Regions from separate parts of the Synechococcus sp. W60.3 genome, predicted to be linked through region 2. Evidence: predicted binding sites of a transcription regulator. Region 2 holds the regulator's gene; each other region holds the start of a gene.

Region 1 (7,123 bases), on a different contig from region 2:
CAGGAGGTTCCTCCAGGCCTCCTTCCTCTCCCTGCCCGCCGGCTCCACCGTCAGCACTTCCCGGTAGCCTTCTTCGTTCACCCCCACCGCCACCAGAAGGGCCAGGTCCACCACCCGCCCGCCCCAGTTCACCTTGAAGTAGGCCGCGTCCAGGTAGAGGTAGGGGTAGGCCAGCTCCAAAGGCCGGCCCCGCCAGGTGGAGAGCTCCTCCTCCAGGCGCTGAGCTACCCTGGAGACCGCGTCCTTACCGATGCGCACCCGGGACAGGCCCTCCGTGATGGCCGCTACCTTGCGGGTGGAAACCCCTTTCAGGTACATCTCCAGCACCGCCTCTTCTACCTCTCCGGTCATCCGCTTGTACCGCTCAAAGACCTCGGTCAGGAAAGTCCCCTCCCGGTCCCGGGGTACCCGGAGCTGGGCGATCCTGCCCGCCGGCGTGATGAGGTCCCGGGTGTAGTAGCCGTTCCGCTCCCCGCGGCGGCTTGGGGTGCGCTCACGGTAACCCGCAGCCAGGTGCTCGGTCATCTCTTCTTCCAACACCTGCTCAATGACGGCCTTGACCCCTTCCCGGATGCGCCGGCTGATCTCCTCCTTGGTCAACCTCTTGAGCTCCTCTCGGTCCATTCCGCCCTCCATGCTTAACCCACAAAATACGCGACACTACCAACTTTGCCCCTTACGGGCAGGCGATCTACCCTGCTCCCGACGACAAGCCTTTCGACAGCTAAGATGCCCAGTTGGTTTTGAATCAGGGCCAGCCCCGCTTCTACTTGATGCGCCTGCCCCGCCGCGGCCTCAAGTTTAGCCAGATAACCCACCACACCCGCTGCACCCAGTGTCTGGGATCCCTGCACGGCAAGGAGTGGTTCATCGCCGTCGCGCCGCCTGCCGACGAGCTGCAAGTGGACGAGATTCAGGCTTTTCGGGTGCCCGGCGATCGCTTTATCAAACTGGAGATGGGCACCTGGCATGCCGGCCCCTACTTCGACCACGAGGAGTTCATCGATTTCTATAATCTGGAGCTGGCCGACACCAACCTCACCGACCACGAGACGATCAACCTGCTCCAGACCTACAACCTGGAGTTTCAGATCGTCCCCTGAAGGCGGATCCCTGCAGTCTCGGCAAAAAAATCGATGTAGTCTTTACGCTTGAGCGCGGAAAGAGGTGCGGGGATCCGCAGCTACGCTATAGGAAGGGGCAGAGGCTGAACTCAGGTTCTAGCCCTAGAGGATCCGGCTGAGTTGGGTGAGCATTTCTTGACTGGGGTTCGAGTTCTGCCCTTGCCGACAGAAGTCTCGGCACAGCAACTTGTTGGGCCAGGTGATAGAACAGGGTCAAACCTGGCAGCGTTTTGGAGGTTTGTTGCGATGGCCGCACTCCAACTCAACAAGGTGAGCCGCCAGCTCTTGGAGGCTCTGGCCCTGTTCCTGTGCCTGGGACTGTTGTCTGCCTGCGACGAGGGTAGCAGCAGCACCGTCAGTCCCCCCAGCCTCACGCCCACTCCCACCCCCGCTGGTCGGTAAGCCCACAGGATCTTGCATGCCTTGGCAGCGGCTGCCCAGTTTGCAGCAAGTCTGGGCAGGGATGGTTTTGAGTCTGCTCTGCCTTTTTCTGTTGGCAGCCTGCGGCGGTGGGGAGGGATCCCTTACTGCGGTGGGGCCCCCTCCGGCAGGGGAGCTGCCCATCGCCGGTTTCTTGTGCCAGTTGGATCGCCAGACCCGCAGCTTTGCCGGCCCCATCTATGCCGAGCAGCCTCAGGCTGCCACCTGCAATCCCGGTCGCCTCACCCCGGCAGCAGCCCAAAAGATGATGGATCGGCTCAACTTTGTGCGGCTGTTGCACGAGTTGCCGCCGGTGAAGCTCAATCCCGAATTCTTGGAGGCCGCTCAGCAGGCGGCCCTGATGCAGGTGGCCAATGGCGCCCTCAGCCACCAGCCGCCCCCTTCTTGGCGCTGCTTTACCCCTGCTGGGGAGGCGGGATCCCGCTTCAGCAACCTGGCGGTTGGGCCCATCCTAGAGCTGAACGGCCCCGACCCAGGCCGGGTGTTGGCGCGGCAGGTGGACATCTATTTTGCCGAGCCAGGTCGAGAAAACTTTGTGGATGTGGGGCATCGCCGCTGGAACCTGTATCCTCAGTACGCCCAGGGGGCCTACGGCATTGTCTTTGACCCACGGGCTGGACGGGTGACCCAGGCCAACGCCAACTGGATCTTCGGTTTTGACGAGTCGGTGCCAGATCCAGAGTTCATCGCCTTCCCGGAGAAAGACGGCTACCTCTACCGCCTAGAAGGGTTTTCCGGCCAGCCCCTGTCTGCCTACCGCTGGTCTTTCTCGGTGCCCAGCCGTGGCGGCAAGGCTGATCTCAGCCAAGCCCAAGTCCGCATCACCGATGCCCTCAGCGGCGAGCCGGTGCCTGTTGGAGATCTCCGCGTGGGGGATCCCGCCTTTGGCCTGGAAACTTTGACCTACTCCGTGGGTTCGATCCAGCCCAATCGCAACTACACCTTTGAAATTAGCGGCATTCGCCTCAACGGTGGCCCCCCCCGCAGCTACCGCTACACCACCGCTCTCTACGACTGCGATCCCCAAACTTCCCAACGGCCCGCACCCCTCACCGAAGGGCTGGGGATCCCGCCCCGTCTGCTCTGGCAGATGGAGCCTTTCAACTCTTTCAACCCTCTCAACTAGCTTTTCCTCACCCCCAGCCCCTTTCCCAAAGGGGAAAGAGGGGTCTGCTGCTGATACATTCACGCTGAACTCTCCTGAACATGGTTCAGGAAAGAAGCGATCGCATCCTGCCTATCTCTGAGCAGGAAGGCGGTATCCCGCAAAGCCCTGAGGAATACCCCCCGAGCGCTTTCCCCCTTCACTTCCCGGCAACCGTTGCGGTGGACTCAAGGATCAGGGGGAAACTTGGTCTACTATATCCCTCTCAATGACTTTTGCCAAACCGCCTAAAGCTCAGTAAATTCAGCAAAGTTCAGGGTTTTGGGGGTTAGAGGCATGCTCCTGGAAGCCTGACTTTATGCATAAAGCGCAATTCGAGAATGACAAAACTGCATAACCTGTTACAGAGTGTAACTTCCAATACCAAAGTTAACGGTTCGTCATCGCTAGGGTAGCTAGTGTTCACCCCACGGCAGCGATCATGGCGAACCAATTTGAACGCCTCAAAAGCGAAAAGGATGGGCTGGCGGTCAAGGCCGAGCTGGAGGCGTTTGCCCGGATGGGTTGGGAGAACATTCCTGAAGACGACCGGGATCACCGCCTCAAGTGGCTGGGGATCTTCTTTCGCAAGCGCACCCCAGGTCAGTTCATGCTGCGGCTGCGCCTGCCCAATGGGATCCTAACCAGCGGCCAAATGCGGATGTTGGGCGCAATCATCTACCCCTATGGAGAACAGGGCGTAGCCGACATCACCACCCGGCAGAACCTGCAACTGCGGGGCATCCCCATCGAGGAAATGCCCCAGATCCTGGGCTACCTGAAAGAGGTAGGCCTGACCAGCATCCAGTCGGGCATGGACAACGTGCGCAACATCACGGGATCCCCTCTGGCCGGTATTGACCCGGATGAGCTGATCGATGTGCGCGGTCTCACCCGCAAGGTGCAGGACATGATCACCAACAACGGCGAGGGCAACCCTTCCTTCAGCAACCTGCCGCGCAAGTTCAACATCGCCATCTGCGGTTGTCGCGACAACTCCGTGCATGCGGAGATCAACGACCTGGCCTTTGTGCCCGCCTTCAAAAATGGCCGCCTGGGCTTCAACGTCCTGGTGGGCGGCTTTTTCTCTGCTCGCCGCTGCGCCGAGGCAATTGGCCTAGATGTCTGGGTGGATCCCCGGGATGTAGTTCCCCTGTGTGAGGCGGTGCTGCTGGTCTACCGGGATCACGGCCTGCGGGCCAACCGGCAAAAGGCACGGCTGATGTGGCTCATTGACGAGTGGGGCCTAGAGAAGTTCCGGGCGGCTGTGGAGCGCCAGATAGGCCACCCTCTGCTCAGGGCAGCGGAAAAAGATGAGGTGGTCTGGCACAAGCGGGATCTGCTGGGGGTGCATGCCCAGAAGCAGCCGGGCCTCAACTTTGTCGGCCTGCATGTGCCGGTGGGGCGGCTCAACGCCCTGGAGATGATGGAGCTGGCCCGCTTGGCGGAGGTGTACGGCTCCGGGGAGCTGCGGCTGACAGTGGAGCAGAACGTGCTCATCCCCAATGTGCCCGACTCCCGAGTGGCCCCGCTCCTCAAAGAGCCGCTCTTGAAGAAGTTCTCTCCCAACCCAGGGCCCTTGCAGCGGGGGTTGGTGTCCTGTACGGGCAACCAGTTCTGCAACTTTGCCCTTATCGAGACCAAAAACCGGGCTGTGGCCTTGATGGAGGAGCTGGAGGCGGAGCTGGAGATCCCCCAAATGGTGCGCATCCACTGGACGGGCTGCCCCAACTCCTGCGGCCAACCCCAAGTAGCCGATATCGGCCTTATGGGCACCACTGCTCGCAAGGACGGCAGGGTGGTGGAGGCCGTGGACATCTACATGGGGGGAGAGGTGGGCAAAGACGCCAAGCTGGGCGAATGCGTGCGCAAAGGGATCCCTTGCGAAGACCTCAAGCCGGTCTTGGTGGAGTTGCTCAGGGAGCACTTCGGGGCCAGGCCGCGTCAGCATCCGTCCGCCGCCCAGGCTTCTGTTTTGGTAACCCGCTAGCGGTTCTGTTGCCGTCCTGAAAGTTTTTCTTTCTTCGTCGTTGTAAATCTTGGAGGTTTCGATGTCTAAGCTGTTCAGCACTTCCTCTCCCGTCTCCCGTCGGCAATTTTTGGCCGGGGTGGCTGCTCTCACGGCTGGGGCGGCCACGGCTGGGATCCCGCGCGCCCAATCGCAATCCTTGGGCAAAGGCTACTGGGTGGCGCAGGCCGATACTCCCGAAACCACCAGCGCCAAGCTGGGGTTCATCGCTCTAACCGACGCGGCCCCCCTGATCATCGCCAAAGAAAAGGGGTTCTTTGACAAGTACGGCATGAAGGACGTAGAGGTGGTCAAGCAGGCCTCTTGGGGCACCACCCGCGACAACTTGGTGCTGGGATCCGCCGCCGGCGGCATCGATGGGGCACACATCCTCACCCCCATGCCCTACCTCATCACCACCGGCAAAGTTACCGATGGCAAGCCGGTGCCTATGTACATCTTGGCCCGTCTCAATCTGGACGGTCAGGGCATTAGCATTTCCAACGAATATCGGGATCTGAAAATTGGCTTGGATAGTTCCCCCCTCAAAGCTAAGTTTGCCGAGTTGCGAGCAGCCGGCAAAGAGCCCAAATGTGCGGTGACCTTCCCTGGTGGCACCCACGACCTATGGATGCGCTACTGGCTGGCCGCAGGCGGGATCGATCCCACTAGCGACGTCTCCATCATTGTGGTGCCGCCGCCGCAGATGGTGGCCAATATGAAATCCAGAACCATGGAAGCCTTCTGTGTGGGCGAGCCTTGGAATGCCCAGCTGGTGAACCAAAAAGAGGGGTATAGTGCCCTCACCACCGGCGAGCTGTGGAACGGCCACCCGGAAAAGGCCTTTGCCCTGCGGGCCGACTGGGTGGATGCGCACCCGAAAGCCACCCTTGCCCTGGTGAAAGCGGTGCTAGAAGCCCAGATCTGGTGCGACCAGATGGAAAACAAAGAGGAGATGTGTCGCATCATCGGCGACCGCCGCTGGCTGGGGGTGCCTGTGCCCGATATCTTGGGCCGTTCTCGGGGCACTTTTGACTACGGCACCGGCAAGGTCGTTGAAAACAGCCCCCACCTGATGAAGTTCTGGCAGAACTACGCTTCCTACCCCTTCAAGAGCCACGATCTCTGGTTTTTGACCGAAAACATTCGCTGGGGTTACCTACCTGCCGACACCGATACCAAAGCCTTGGTGGAGCGGGTGAATCGGGAAGAACTCTGGCGAGAAGCTGCCAAAGCCATTGGTCAGGGGGCAGCCATTCCCCCCAGCACCTCTCGAGGAGTGGAAACCTTCTTCGACGGGGTGCAGTTCGATCCCGAAAATCCTGCCGCCTACCTGGAGAAATTGGCGATTAAGAAGCTGGCCTAATTTCCCAACTTTCCCCAGCAAGTTAGCTGCAAACCCTCTGTCCAGGAGAGAAGGGATCCCCGAATCCCCACAAAGAGTGTTCAACTGAAACCCCTTCTCTCTTGGGATTCTCTTAAGTTGACTTCAACCTTACTCCCAGCAAGCCATGAGGATTTTCCACTCTGCCCTACAGTTGGGCTACCACCTCTTTCGGATCCTGCTTCCCCTACTGGTTGGCCTAGGCCACTGGCTGCTGAAAACCAGCCCAGGCTTTGTTCTTCAGTCCAATGCCGGGCTCCACTCCCCGGCCAGCTCTGCATCTTCTTCTGCTTGGAGGCAGCGAGTCCAAATCCACCAAGTGCTGCGCCGCGTTCTTTTGCCCACCACGGCCATTTTAATAGTGCTCGTTCTCTGGCAAATTGCCTATAGCCGCCCCGGAGCCAACTTGCCCACCCCTCTCCAGGTTTGGCAGGACACCTGGGATCCCCTCATTAAAGATCCCTTTTTTGACTATGGCGGCAATGCCAAAGGGCTGTTCTGGCAAATTTGGGCCAGCTTGCGGCGGGTGTTCATTGGGTTTGCCCTGGCCGGCTTGGTGGGGGTTGTGGGCGGCATGATCATCGGGGTCAATCGCTGGCTGTACGAGGCTTTGGATCCCATTTTTCAGGTGCTGCGCACGGTGCCGCCTTTGGCCTGGCTGCCGATTTCTTTGGCTGCCTTTCGAGATGCCAACCCTTCCGCCATTTTCGTAATCTTCATTACGGCCCTCTGGCCCATTTTGATCAACACCGTTGCCGGCGTACAGCGGATCCCTCAGGATTACCGCAATGTGGCCAGAATTGTGCGCATGTCGGGCTGGAAGTACTTTTTCAAAATCGTTTTCCCGGCAACTGTACCCTACATTTTTACCGGCTTGCGCATTGGGGTGGGCTTGTCTTGGCTGGCCATTGTGGCGGCGGAGATGTTGATTGGCGGTGTGGGCATTGGATTTTTCATCTGGGATGCCTGGAATAGCTCCCGCATCAGCGAAATCATTCTGGCTTTGATCTATGTTGGGATGG
Region 2 (7,123 bases):
GGGGGAGCAGCCTCGCGGCGGATGGGATCGGCGACTTTTGGCAGGGAAGCTGGGCGGCGGGGGCGCTCATAGACCAGACGGCGTTCCCCTGGCTCGGCCTCTTCCAGATGGCTGAGATCTGGGATTTCGAGCAACCACTCTGCTGGTCGCCGCAGACGCGGAGCCTGCCAGATGCCCAACACGTAGCGGGCCTGTTGAGCCACTTCCGGATCCGGGTTGCCCAGCAAGGTTTGCGCCAAGCGGATCGCCTCCTGGGTCTCTCCAAGGGCCTCCTCGGCCAGGGCCTGCCAGAGCCGCAGCTTGCCCGCTTGCGGGTAGCGGCTTTGGGCCTGTTTCACCTGTTCCAGAACCCGACGGTATTGTCCCCGCTCAAAGCTGGCCTCAATCCGGGCCAGATGCTGGGGCAGGCGCAAGTCTTCGGGAGGGATCAACTCCGGATCCACCGATAAACCCCCCTAGGTAAGCTTTTGTTCTACCCCAAACCCCACCAGCAGCAGCTCCTCCAAGGGCTGACCGTGAGGGGGTCGTTGGTAGGTGAGGATCTGGCGCAGGCGCAGGCGTGGGTTAAGCAAGGTGATGGTATCCACAGCAACGACGCGGGTGTAGGTGGTGGTCATCACCAGTTGCAGGGATCCGGGATCGAAGCGGAAGCTGGCCACTATGGGGCGGTCTTCCTCATAGGCCCGATCCCGCAAGTAGTCGCCCTCCAGCCCACGGGGCCCTTCTCGCCGGGGCACGAAGAGCATGTTTAGCTCTTGCCCAGCCTCCTCCCCTTTTTCGGAAACCGTCTCAAACGCCAGGTGGAAGCCCAAAAACCCGTCCACACCGTGGTTGGGGTAGTTGTTGTCGGCCAGTACCTTCTCCTTGAGCTCAGGGGTGAGGGTGCGAATGGTGAAGTCGGTGCGCGAACGCTCCACCTCCCCTCGATCTAAATAGTGGTAGGTGCGCTCGGTGTGCCAGGCGCCAATGCAGCAGTTGAAGAAGTGGTGAAATTTTTGCAGGGCATTCATGCCAGAGGGATCGAGAGCAGGGCCAAGTGGACGGCTAAACCTGATCCTAAAACGAATCGCAGACAAACAGGCACTCCCCTTCTCCCCCTCAGGTGTTAGCTGCCGCTGGGATCCCCTGGGCCACCGACAAAGTCGCCCCCAACACTTCCAAAGCCCGCTGCAACTGCCCATCCTCAGGGCCGCCCAGGCTTTCTGCCGTCAGGGGAACAGGGCCCGCGGCCACCTCCACATCGGGCTGGATCCCTTGGCGATGAATGTCGTGGCCGTTGGGGGTGAGGTATTTGGCAGTGGTCACGGCCAGCCCCGAGCCGTCCGCCAGCTCCAGCAGGGATTGGATCAGCCCCTTGCCGAAGGTGCGCGTTCCCACCAGTTGCGCCCGTCCGCTGTCCTGCAACGCCCCCGCCAAGACTTCGCTGGCGCTGGCACTGCCCTGGTTCACTAAGACGACCAAGGGGGCTGCCGTGAGGACTTCGCCGGTGGCGGGAATGCCGTCCTGAATGCCGTAGCGATCCGTCACTCGCACGATGTCGCCTTTGGGGATCCAAAAGCGAGCAATCTCAATGGCCGCCTGCAGTAACCCTCCGGGGTTGTTGCGCAGATCGAGGATGTAGCCCCGCACTCCTCGCGCTTCTGCGGCCTGGATGGCCTGACGCACTTGAGCGGCGGCATTGCCGTTAAACTGGCTGAGGCGGATGTAGGCTACCTCCCCCTGGGGCAGCTTGAAAAAACCGGTGCGCACCGGGTTGATCAGGATGGACTGCCGCACCAGCTCCACCTCCCAGATGCGCTCCTGCCGCTTTAGCCGTAGGCTAACGGTTGTGCCGCTGGGGCCGCGCATGCGTTCTGCCACCTCATCCAAGCTCAGCCCTGCCACTGGCACCTGATCCACCGCCAGGATCTCATCTTGAGGTTGGATCCCGGCCCGCTCGGCAGGAGTCCCCTCCATTGGGGCGATGACCCGTACTGCCCCCTGCCCGTCGATGGCAATCTGGAGGCCGACGCCGCTCAACTCGCCAGCAGTGGAAGTCTGCAGGCTGAGGTAGTGCTCCCTGTCCAAAAAGCGGGTGTAGGGATCCCCCAGAGTTGCCAGCATCTCCTCGATGGCCCGGTAGGTCTCTTGCCGATCCTTCAGGGGCCGAGAGAGAAAGCGCTGGCGCACCTGCCACCAGTTCTGTCCGTTGAAACCCGGATCCACGTAGGCCCGATCCACATAGGCCCACGCCTGCGCCAGCAGTTGCTGCTCTTCCCCCCAGCGGCTGGCCTGCACCTGACAGGCGCCAATGCCCAAACTCGCCCAGAGCAGGCACCCTAGCAACAAAACTCGGACAGCCTGGCGTAACCCCCATCCGATCCCCAACCCTCTGCAACTGCTTTCCCCAGATCTCGGCTTCTGCGCAATCATCGGATCCCAAACTGAAGAAGAAGCTAAGAAATACTAAGAAACGTGAACAAGATGAGACATCAGCAGGCGTTTGGGCTGTTGGTGTAGGGATCCCTGTCTCAAAGCTGAGCCCGACTTCATGATCGTGTTAACGAATTGTGTTACAGTGCCATAGGGAGTGGGCCCGCCCCGCCCTGGATATCCAACTCTAAAAATTGCAGGCATCATGAGCAAAGTTTACGACTGGCTAGACGAGCGGCTGGAGATCACGCCTTTCGTCGATGACGCAACCGGAAAATTCATTCCGCCCCACGTTAACATCTTCTACTGCCTCGGCGGCATCACGCTGGTGTGCTTCCTCATTCAGTTTGCCACCGGCTTTGCCATGACTTTTTACTACCGTCCAACGGTGGCCGAGGCTTTTGAATCGGTCAACTACATCATGACCCAGGTCAACTTCGGCTGGCTGCTGCGCTCCATCCACCGCTGGAGTGCTTCCATGATGGTGTTGATGATGATTCTACACACCTTCCGGGTTTACCTGACGGGGGGGTTCAAGAAGCCGCGCGAGCTGACCTGGGTAACCGGCGTGATCTTGGCGGTACTGACGGTTTCCTTTGGGGTTACCGGTTACTCCCTGCCTTGGGATCAGGTGGGCTATTGGGCAGTCAAGATCGTCTCCGGGGTGCCCAGTGCCATTCCGGTGGTGGGGGATGCCCTGGTCCAGCTTATCCGCGGCGGCGAGGCAGTTGGCCAAGCCACCCTCACCCGTTTCTACAGCCTGCACACCTTTGTGTTGCCTTGGCTGACGGCGGTCTTCATGACGATGCACTTTCTGATGATCCGCCGCCAGGGCATCTCCGGGCCTTTGTGATCCCAAACCGGTTCTTGTGAGCCGGGCACCCTGGATGCATCTTTTCAGAACTTTTGCCCTAGACAAGGAGAATGGCTATGCCGGTCTCAAAGCAAGTGATAGCAACCGAGGCGATTACCCGCAAAGTTGACCTAGACAATCCCAAAGTTTTGGCCAAGCTGAAGAAGAACATGGGCCACATGACCTACGGGGAGCCCGCTTGGCCCAACGATTTGCTCTTTATGTTCCCGGTGGTGATCCTGGGCACTATTGGGGTGATTGTCGGCCTGGCGGTCATGGATCCGGCGGGTGTCGGCGAGCCGGCGGATCCCTTTGCCACGCCGCTGGAAATTCTGCCGGAGTGGTATCTCTACCCCGCGTTTCACATTTTGCGCATTGCTCCCAACAAGCTCTTGGGCATTGCCCTGATGTCGGCCATTCCGGTCGGCCTTCTGTTTGTGCCTTTCATCGAAAACGTCAACAAGTTTCAGAATCCGCTGCGCCGCCCCGTGGCGACGACGGTGTTTTTGATCGGCACCTTGGTCACCCTCTATTTGGGCATTGGCGCCACCTTGCCTCTGGATAAGTGGGTCACCCTGGGCCTGTTCTAGAGGGCAGAATATCGGCTTGATAACTCTGAGTGCAGCAGGCCGGTGGCCGGGCTGCACTTTTTTTGGACGTGGGGGACTTTTCGGCAAACCTGGGGGCCAAGGGATGGTAATATCGCTACGCATTCTTTTGCTGTGACCGCCCATGAGCGTTCCTTCCTCTGCTGTCCGAACCTATCGGATTACAGCCCTGGCCGGAGATGGGATCGGTCCTGAAATCATGCAGGTGGGGCGGGCGGTTTTGGATGCGGTTGCCGCTCAGGTGGGGTTTTCCCTCCAGTGGCAGGAGGGCTTGATTGGCGGGGCCGCCTACGAAGCCACGGGGGATCCCTTGCCGCCAGAGACCTTGAAAATGGCCCAGGAGAGCGATGCTGTTTACTTGGCGGCAGTTGGCGACTTTAAGTACGACACCCTGCCGCGGGAGAAGCGCCCTGAGCGGGCTTTGTTGGGCTTGCGGGCGGGCCTGGGGCTGTTTGCCAACTTGCGCCCGGTGAAGATCTTTCCGCAACTGGTGCAGGCCTCTTCCCTCAAGCCGGAGGTGGTTGCCGGGATCGACCTGGTGGTGGTGCGGGAGCTCACCGGCGGCATCTACTTCGGCCAACCCAAAGGGATCTTCACAGATGCCAAGGGATCCCGGCGGGGTGTGAACACCATGGCCTACAGCGAGGCGGAGGTGGATCGCATTGCCCGTGTGGCTTTTGAACTGGCCCGCAAACGCCGGCGCAAGCTCTGCTCGGTGGATAAAGCCAATGTCCTGGAAGTGTCACAACTGTGGCGGGAGCGGGTTACCGCCATTGCGGCTGAGTACCCCGACGTGGAGCTGTCCCACCTGTACGTCGATAATGCTGCCATGCAGTTGGTGCGCTGGCCCAAGCAGTTTGACGTCATTCTCACGGAGAACCTCTTCGGGGATATCCTCTCCGACGAGGCGGCGATGCTGACCGGGTCCATCGGCATGTTGCCCTCTGCCTCTTTGGGATCCTCTGGCCCTGGGGTGTACGAACCCGTACACGGGTCAGCCCCGGATATTGCCGGACAAGACAAGGCCAACCCCATTGCCCAGGTGCTCTCCGGGGCAATGCTGCTGCGCTACTCCTTGGATCAGCCCCAGGCTGCCGACCGCATCGAACAGGCCGTCGAGGCGGTTTTGGCCCAGGGCTACCGCACTGCCGACATCTACTCTGAGGGGATGACCCTCGTCGGCTGTCGGGAAATGGGGGAAAAGATCTTGGCTGCTCTGGCCCAGCAGCAAGCCTCCCCCCAAGGATCGCTCTCAGCCCCTGGTGGTTGAGGGGAGGTTCCCTCGTCGCTGCCCTGCCCTGGTGGCACGGCTACTCCTCTCCCAGAGGGAGGGATTGTCCCGACTGGTAAATTCCTGGAAACGGCCCTAGGGGCAGCTTCTCCCCCTAGGCAAAGCGATGGCCAAGCTGCATTGGGTCGTGGACGGTGATCTTTTTCTTGTGGATGGAAATGTAGTTCTTCTTGCGCAGCTCCCCCAACAGACGAGTGATGGTGACGCGAGTGGAGCCGATCGCTTCCGCAATGGCCTGGTGGGATAGCTTGAGATCGATGGTGACTCCATTGGGGCCGGGCACCCCGAAGTCGCGGCAGAGGATCAGTAGAAAGCTGACCAGACGGGATCCCATGTCGCGGTGGGCCAGCGTCTCGATCATCATCTCCGTCTGCAAGATGCGGGAAGACAGGCTCTTGAGGAGCAACATGGAGAGCTCAGCGTTCTCCCGCAAGGATTTTTCCACCTGTTCGATGGGCAGAGAGAGCAGCTCGACGCGGGTAAAGGCCACCGCGTGATAGAAGCGGTCGGAGCGCTGCCCCGTGATGAAGGAGAGCACCCCAAAGATGCTGTTTTCCCGCAGGAGAGCGACGGTAATTTCTTCCCCCATTTCGTAGACCCGCGAGAGCTTGACAGCTCCTTTCACCAAAAAGTAAACCCGCTCCGCCGGATCCCCAGGAAAGAAGATGGTCTTACCGCGCTCAAACGTTTCGATAACCGGAGGATGGTGAGGCCCTCCCAACTGTTTGAAGGCTGCAACCAGAGATTTTTCTGCAATGGCCACTGCCATATTCTTCAACCTTTTAAGGTCAGTTTATCCCTTAGAATCAACCCAACAAGATCAGCCAGGAGTGCCGGGGTTGAGCTGCCCGCTATTGACCCAAGCCACCCTTGACTCAAAAATGACCTCGGCGGCAAGATTATCCTAAGCTAAAAGACTCTGCTTGGATATCTTTGTAGCAGGAGCTACATCTTTGAAGTCTTGTCTCCTGTCCAAGATATGCTTCTAGCGCACTGTTTTGGGACGGTGCAGGCGGGAGGTGCGAGGAAAGTTATATGGGGATCGCGCAGGGTGGGGTTGCCGCCCCTTCTCAGCTAAGCCGTCAGCATTTCACGGTGCGGATGCCGGAGCCGGCCAATCACCTTTTGGAGGTGGAACTACAGATCCAAGAGGTGGATCCAGAAGTACCTCTGCAACTGCGGCTGCCGGTGTGGACGCCGGGATCCTACCTGGTGCGGGAATATGCCCGCCATGTGCAAGAGTTTCAGGCAGCAACGGAGCAAGGGATCCCTTTGGCCTGGCGGAAGGTAGATAAGCACACTTGGGAGATCGAGCCGCCCCGCTGTTCGGCTGTCGCGATCCGCTATCGGGTCTACGCCTACGAGCTGACGGTGCGCACCAACCATTTGGATCTCACCCACGCCTACTTCAACGGGGCGGCGCTCTTTCTCTACGTGCCCGGTCGCGAGCGGGAGCCCTACACCTTGACGATAATCCCTCCCAAACCCGACTGGCACGTCGCCACCAGTTTGCGACCTTTGAGGTCTTCTTCTGAGGATGCTGCTTCCGGCCAGTCTTTTGTGGCGGCAGACTACGACGAGCTGGTGGATAGCCCGGTGGAGGTGGGCCTGCACCAGTTGCGGTCGTTTGCGGTGGAAGGGATCCCTCACTACTTCGTGGTCTGGGGAGCGGGCACCCTAAATTTGGAGCAAGCGGTGGCCGATGCCGAGAAAATTGTCCGGGCCACGGCGGCGTTTTTTGGCGAGCTGCCCTACGACCGCTACTGGTTTATTGTGCATTTGTCAGCCGGGGGATTTGGCGGCCTGGAGCACAAGTACAGTGCCACCCTCAATTATTCTGGACTGGAGCTGCATCAGCCCCACTCCTACCGCCGCTTTTTGGCGCTGCTGGCCCATGAGCTTTTCCATGCTTGGAACGTCAAGCGGCTGCGCCCTCTGGCTTTGGAGAAAATTAACTAC
Region 3 (7,123 bases), on a different contig from region 2:
TGGTGGCCTGAGTTAAAATGGAAAAATAAACCCCTCGGATGCGATTTCTCACCACCAAATACCCCAGGGCTGCCGCCACCAAAGCCGGGATCAAGACCACAGCAACAGCCGTAAACGGAAACGAATAAAAGGGATACCAAAACCAGGGCAATTCCGTTACCCCGTAGAGGCTGAAAAACTCTGGTATCTGACCTTCCGGCAATTGCAATTTCAGGTGCATCCCCAGAGCGTAGCCCCCCAAGGCGAAGAACACCCCATGCCCCAGGCTGAGCATGCCGGTATAGCCCCAGATGAGGTCGATCCCCAAAGCTACAATGCTGAGGGCCAGAAACCGCCCCAACAAGTTGAGCCGAAAGCCAGACAGCACAGTTGGGGCCACAAAGATCAAGGCCAGCACCAAAACGATGAGGATCCCGGCCTCCCACAGAAGCTTGCGAGAAGAATTGGGATCCCCACCCGCGGCGGGAGCAGCCACTTCATGATCAGCACGGGGGGAATGAACCAGTTTCATAGGCTTTGTGAGGGAGTAGAAGATGGAGAGTCTGGTCCTAGAGTTTTCGCCAAGCGAGATCATTCCCTAGGCATCCACCATACGACCTTTTTCGGGGAAAAGGCCCCGAGGTCGCACCTGCAAAAAGGCCACGATCAAAGCAAAGACCATCACCTTGGCCATGCTCGTGGTGGCAAAAAAGTTGAGGGTATCGGTCAGGATGGGCACGTTGGGAAAAATCAAAGCCAGCGTCCCTGAGCCGATGACAAAGTTGGCAATCCCGATCCCAAGCGCCGCCACAATACTGCCTAAGAGCTTACCAACACCCCCCACGACGACCACCATAAAGGTATCCACGATGTAGTTTTGGCCGGTGTTCGGCCCCACGGATCCCAGCAGGCTGACCGCCACGCCGGCTACTCCCGCCAGACCCGAGCCGACGGCAAAGGTAAGGGCATCCACCTTTTGCGTGGGGATCCCTACACAGGCGCTCATGGCCCGATTCTGGGTAACCGCCCGGATGCGCAGCCCCCAGCGGGTGCGTTGCAAGAAGAAGTACAGCCCTAGGATGCAGAAGACAGTGAGGGCGATGATAAACAGGCGGGTATTGGGCAAAAACAGGTTGCCCACCGGGATCCCACCCCCCAGCCACCGGGGAGCCGTCACGTCTTTGTTCTGGGCGCCGAACCAAGGCTGGGTAACCGCCAAAGCATAGGTTTGCGCCAGCACCCGCCCCCCCACCGATGCAATGGCCGTGGAGAGCACCAACAGCAGCGCCAGCGTCCACCCCTTGAGACGCGGCCAATCCGCCCGCCTGGACAAAAGCCACCAGCCGCCGAAAAAGAGCACCGCGAAGGCCCCCAAGCGGAAAGCCAGCACCCAATTGACGCTGCGCACAAACTGCTGCAGGATCAGGCTCACACCCCAAGTGGCCAGAAGGGTTTCCAGCGGTCGGCCATACAAAAAGCGGATCACCCCCCGCTCCAGGGCTAGTCCCACCAGAGCCGTGACGGCAAAGGCAGCTACCAAAGCTGGAAAGATGTACAGATCCCGCCAGGGATCCCCTAGGGGACGAAAGGCATTTTGAACCACAAAAGTGGTGTAGGCCCCCAACATCATCAGCTCCCCATGGGCCATGTTGATGACCCCCATGAGGCCGAAAACAATGGCCAAGCCCAAGGCGGCTATTAGCAAGACGGTGCCAATGCTAATGCCGTTGAACAAGCTGTCCAGGAGCAAGGTCATGGGCAGGGGATCCTCCTTCCAACTAAACTAGGGAGGCTAACCGAGCATCTAGGCGGGATCCCCGACCCTATCCAAACGGCAAGGGATCCCAGCCCTGGCCAGGACTAGCTGACTTTGTAGCGACCGCCCTTGGCCGGATCTGACCAATCGCAGGCAAAGCCCTTGGTCTCTGCCACAAACTGGTTCCAGGGCTGCGGCTCCACGGCATCCGTAGAAAAGATGACATCAAACAAACCGTCAGAGCGCACCTGGCCGATCCGCACATACTTGGTCAGGTGGTGATTGGTGTTCATGGTTACCAAGCCTTCTGGGGCATCAAAGGTCTGGCCATAGGCTGCCTGCCGCACGGCGTCGATTTCCACTGTTCCCGCTTTTTCCACTGCCTGCTTCCAGATGTAAACCATGATGTAGGCGGCTTCCATCGGGTCGTTGGTGACGCGGTTTTGGCCGTATTCTGCCTTGAAAGCCTCCACAAACTTCTTGTTGGCAGGCGTATCCACCGTCATAAAGTAGTTCCAGGCGGCAAAGTGCCCTTCCAAGAATTCGGGGCCGATGGCCTGTACCTCTTCTTCGGCAATGCTGACGGACATGGAAGGATAGCGATCTGGCCCCAGCCCTGCCCCTTCCAGTTGTTTGAAAAAGGCCACGTTGCTGTCGCCGTTCAAGCTGTTGTAGATCACACCGCCATTGGGAAGAGCGGCCCGGATCTTGCTGATGATGGGGGTAACTTCTGTGCTGCCCAAAGGCAGATAGTCTTCACCCACCACTTTGCCCCCCAGGGCTTCCAACTGGGCCTTGATGATGGTGTTGGCCGTGCGGGGGAACACGTAGTCGGATCCCACCAGGAAGAACTCTTTGCCCTTGTTCTTGAGCAGCCATTCCACCGAAGGCTCGATCTGCTGGTTGGGGGCAGCGCCGGTGTAGAAGATGTTTTTGGAGCACTCTTGTCCTTCGTACTGCACGGGATACCAGAGCAGGTGCTGCTTGGATTCAAACACCGGCAACACGGCTTTGCGACTGGCCGAAGTCCAGCATCCAAACACCGTTGCCACCTTGTCCACATCGATCAGTTTGGTGGCTTTCTCCGCAAAGGTTGGCCAATCGGAAGCCCCATCCTCGATAATCGGCTCGATCTGCTTGCCCAAAACCCCACCGGCGGCATTGATCTCTTTGATGGCCAGCTTTTCCGCATCCACCACGCTGGTTTCCGAAATGGCCATGGTGCCGCTAAGGGAGTGCAAAATGCCAACGCGGATGGTCTCTCCCTGGGCGTAGGCGGGCACGGATCGCTTCACCCAGATCTGCGGCCCTAGGGCAGCCCCGGCTCCGGCCAGAGCGCCCATTTTCAGCACTTGACGACGATTAAATGATAGAGCCATCGGTGATCTCCGAAACGAAGTGAGTGCAAAGGGTATTAAGAAGTCCAGTTGTTGCAGCAGCCCGGCCAACCGAGGGAAGCACTTAGCTCATCACCTCGCCCATGTGTTAAATTTGCCCAACTGCAGTCGGCTGAGGCTTTCACCGAATGCCTTCCCAACATCAACAGAGGAAAAGGCTAATCCTGCAGTCGAGAAAGCGTTGTGCATCCCTGTTGCCTTAACGTGTTCCATCAAACCCATTCAGCCCGGAGAGAATTGTATCGCGGGATACCTTTTCCCAGAATCCGAGCCTGTTCTCGGCTCCCTTTCCCCACAGGCTGTAGGCAAAGGCAGGGATCCCTTGCTGCCGGCATAATAGGGGTTCTGGGGTCGAGAATTAGTTGAGAGTTAACAGCTTATGGTGCAACAGGCTGGCTATGGATCTTGGCGATCCCCGATTACCGCTGACCTGGTGGTGACGGGATCCCTGCGCTTGGGACAGATGGTTTGGGATGGAGGGGATCTCTACTGGACGGAGGGCCGCCCGCAAGAAAAAGGGCGCAATGTGTTGATGCGGCGCTCTGCCGACGGGATCCTGGTGGAGCTGACACCGGCACCTTTCAATGTGCGGACACGAGTGCATGAGTATGGGGGTGGAGCTTATTGGGTGTCGGCAGGGGTAGTGTATTTTTGCAACTTCGCTGACCAACGGCTCTACCGCCTGCTGCCGGGTTCAGATCCCCAGCCCCTGACGGAAGCAGGCCCCTATCGCTATGCAGATGGGGTGGTGGATCGGGCGCGTGGACGCATCCTCTGTGTGCGGGAAGATCACAGCCGCCAGGGAGAGCCGGAAAACAGCCTTGTCTCGATTGACTTGGAAAGCGGATCCCAGCGCGTTTTGGCCTCTGGGCACAATTTCTATGCCAACCCTCGCCTCAGCCCCGATGGCCAGACCTTGGTATGGCTGACCTGGGATCACCCCCAAATGCCCTGGGACGGCACAGAGCTGTGGCGGTCTGAGGTGAACCCTGACGGCAGCTTGGGAGAACCTCAAAAGCTGGCCGGTGGCCCTGCCGAGTCGATCTTCCAGCCCCAGTGGTCACCGGAGGGGGATCTCTACTTTGTTTCCGATTGCAGCGGCTGGTGGAACCTCTATCGCTGGGATCCCCAGGGCCCCATTCCCCTCTGCCCTATGGAAGCGGAGTTTGGAGAGCCGCAGTGGGTGTTTGGCCTGAGCACCTACGGCTTTGCTGGGGATGGGCGCATTCTGGCCTGTTATGAACAAGACGGGCTGTCTCATCTGGCTTATCTGGATCCCCATTCAGGACAGTTGGCAGGGATCCCCTTGCCCTACACCCAGATCAGCGGTTTGCAGGTGAGTGGGGAAAAAGCCGCTTTCCTGGCCGGATCCCCGACGGAAGCCACTGCCTTGGTCTGCCTAGACTTACCCTCCAGCCAAGTGGAGGTGGTGGCCCGTTCCAGCAGCGTGGCGGTGGATCCCGACTATCTGTCGATCCCAGAGCCCATTGTTTTTCCCACCGGTGGCGGCAAGGAAGTGGCCTACGCCTTCTTCTATCCCCCCAAAAACCGCGACTTCGTGGCCCCTGCCGGCGAAAAACCGCCCCTGCTCGTGAAAAGCCACGGTGGGCCCACAGGGGCGACGGCAGCCGTGCTCGACCTGGGGATCCAATACTGGACCAGCCGCGGGATTGCCGTTTTGGATGTCAACTACCGCGGCAGCAGCGGCTATGGGCGGGCCTACCGGGAGGCCCTCAAGGGCCGCTGGGGCCTTGTGGACGTGGAAGATTGCATCGCTGGGGCCCAATTCTTGGCAGCCCAGGGCAAGGTGGACGGGGAGCGGCTGCTCATTCGCGGCGGCAGCGCCGGCGGCTACACCACCCTGGCGGCCCTGACGTTTCACACCGTCTTCAAGGCCGGCGCCAGCTACTACGGGGTGAGCGATCTAGAGGCCCTAGCCCAGGAGACCCACAAGTTTGAGTCCCACTACTTGGACAGCTTAATTGGCCCCTACCCGGAGCGGCGGGATCTCTACCGGGAGCGCTCTCCCATCCACCACCTGGAGGGTCTCAACTGCCCCGTTATCTTCTTTCAAGGCCTGGAGGACGCCATCGTCCCTCCCAACCAAGCAGAGAGGATGGTGGCTGCCCTGCAGGCCAAGGGGATCCCGGTGGCCTATGTCCCTTTTGCCGGTGAGCAGCACGGCTTTCGCCAGGCAGCCAACCTCAAACGGGCCCTGGAGGCAGAGCTTTATTTCTACGCCCAGATCCTAGGGTTTCCCTTGGGGGAGCTTATCGAGCCGGTTCCCATTGCCAACTGGCCTCCTCCTCGTTGAGGTTACTTGTCCTGGCTCAGCGCCTCCCCATTGGGTATCCTAGTCAAGGACGCTGGGGAAGGGAGGCATGCAGAGCAGAACAAGCCACCGGCAACTCTGGAGGCGATGGCTTGCCGCGACCTTAGCAGCAGGCGGAGTACTGGGCGGCGTCCTGTGGGGCTTTTACGCCTCCTCCTGGGCAGAACCTGTCGAGATGGCGGCGGCGCCTCCAGCACCCCTGAGCTCGACTTCTGGCGCCGCCTTTTTGCGCGCCTACAAAGCCCTGCAGGCCGGCCAAGCGCAAGCGGCCCTGGAGCACCTGCAGGGCTTGGAAGAAAAGCTGCCAGTTCTCACCGACGAGATCTGGAAGCTCAGGGCTCAGGCTTATGAAAAGCTGGGGGATCGAGAAACAGCCCGCCAGATCTGGTGGCCCAAGATCTTGCAGGAGTATCCCCACAGCCCGGTGGCCGCCTACGCCCTCTGGGGAATGGGCCAGGTGGATCAGTTGCGGCGGCAATTTCCCACCCACCCCCTGACGGCCCGCGCCCTCAAGCACCTGCTGGAGCTGGATCCTGACCGGTATGACCTGCTGCGGGATCTGGCCTTGCACCACCCGCAAACCCCTGGGTTAACGCCGCTGCTGGATCGCTGGCGGCAAGCCCAAGAGGGATCCCTCACGGCCTCCGATTGGCAGATCCTGGCCGATGCCTATTGGGAGCAGCGGGAGTACGGCAAAGCCGCCCGCGCCTACGGGCGTGCCCCCACCACCTCTCGCAATCTCTACCGCCAGGGGCGCAGCCACCAGATCTCGCGGGAGTTGCCCCAGGCGAGAGCGGCTTACCAAGCGCTGCTGGCTCAATTTCCCGACGCCGCCGAAGCCTCCCTCACCCGGCGCCGCCTGGCCGAGCTGAGCGACCTGCCGACGGCAATCGAGCTGCTTCGCCAGGTGGGATCCGGCTCGGATAGAGAAGCTCCAGAAGCGTTGCTCAGCCTCAGCCAACTGTATGACCGCAACGGCAGCCCGCAATCGGCCCAGGCGGTGCGGCAGACCCTTTGGGAGCGCTTCCCAGTCAGCGAAGCCGCGGCCACCGCCGCCTGGACGGTGGCTTGGCGCCAGGCGCAAACGGGCAATCTCAGCCAAGCCATTGCTCTAGCCCAGCAGATTGGCTTGGCCCAGCGGGATACGGAAATGGGGGCGCAACTGCTCTACTGGGCCGGCAAATGGCGGGAACGGCTGGGGAAGGTGGCTGCGGCGCGGCAAACCTATCAGCAGGTGCTGCGGCAGTTTCCCCACACCTACTACGCCTGGCGGGCGGCGGCGCAACTGGGCTGGCCAGTAGGAGATTTCTCCAGCGGCCGCCAAAGGGTTGAGGTGGATTTTCAGCCCGTTCGCCAACCTTTGCCCGCCGTTTCCGAGGCTACCCAGACCCTGCATCTCATTGGCGCTGGCCAACTGGCCTGGGAGCGCTGGCAGGGGGAAATGGCTCTGCTGCAACGGGATCCCGGCCAGATGAGCGTGGCCGAGCGCTTTGCCAGCGGCATTTTGCGCAACAACGCCGGCGAGCACCTGCGGGGCATCAACCAGGTGGCTGCCCTGCGCTTTAGCGCCGAGCCCGACCCGCTGCTGCCGACCCTGAGACAGCGCCAGGATTTCTGGCAGGCCATCTACCCGCTGCACTACTACGCCAGCCCAGAAAA

What was found. The regulator NtcA, encoded in region 2, controls nitrogen genes in cyanobacteria. The targets are predictions, from matches to a motif close to GTANCNNNNGNTAC.
Region 1: the regulator NtcA is predicted to act here: its motif matches at 3,081-3,094, upstream of NW846_RS10965 (ferredoxin--nitrite reductase).
Region 3: the regulator NtcA is predicted to act here: its motif matches at 3,372-3,385, upstream of urtA (urea ABC transporter substrate-binding protein).

Annotation. Positions count from the first base shown of each region.
Region 1 is NZ_JANSHJ010000037.1:6,556-13,678, reverse strand. Features, by position in the region: gene NW846_RS10985 (IS256 family transposase) at 1-624, opposite strand, end outside; gene NW846_RS10980 (ureidoglycolate lyase) at 738-1,103, shown strand; gene NW846_RS10975 (hypothetical protein) at 1,371-1,526, shown strand; gene NW846_RS10970 (CAP domain-containing protein) at 1,543-2,691, shown strand; gene NW846_RS10965 (ferredoxin--nitrite reductase) at 3,152-4,699, shown strand; gene NW846_RS10960 (CmpA/NrtA family ABC transporter substrate-binding protein) at 4,761-6,083, shown strand; gene ntrB (nitrate ABC transporter permease) at 6,229-7,123, shown strand, end outside.
Region 2 is NZ_JANSHJ010000014.1:34,912-42,034, reverse strand. Features, by position in the region: gene NW846_RS06750 (hypothetical protein) at 1-443, opposite strand, end outside; gene NW846_RS06745 (phycobiliprotein lyase) at 456-1,010, opposite strand; gene NW846_RS06740 (S41 family peptidase) at 1,099-2,412, opposite strand; gene petB (cytochrome b6) at 2,618-3,265, shown strand; gene petD (cytochrome b6-f complex subunit IV) at 3,343-3,855, shown strand; gene leuB (3-isopropylmalate dehydrogenase) at 3,998-5,143, shown strand; gene ntcA (global nitrogen regulator NtcA) at 5,259-5,933, opposite strand; gene NW846_RS06715 (M61 family metallopeptidase) at 6,200-7,123, shown strand, end outside.
Region 3 is NZ_JANSHJ010000021.1:26,534-33,656, reverse strand. Features, by position in the region: gene urtC (urea ABC transporter permease subunit UrtC) at 1-574, opposite strand, end outside; gene urtB (urea ABC transporter permease subunit UrtB) at 578-1,735, opposite strand; gene urtA (urea ABC transporter substrate-binding protein) at 1,840-3,114, opposite strand; gene NW846_RS08605 (S9 family peptidase) at 3,512-5,446, shown strand; gene NW846_RS08600 (transglycosylase SLT domain-containing protein) at 5,514-7,123, shown strand, end outside.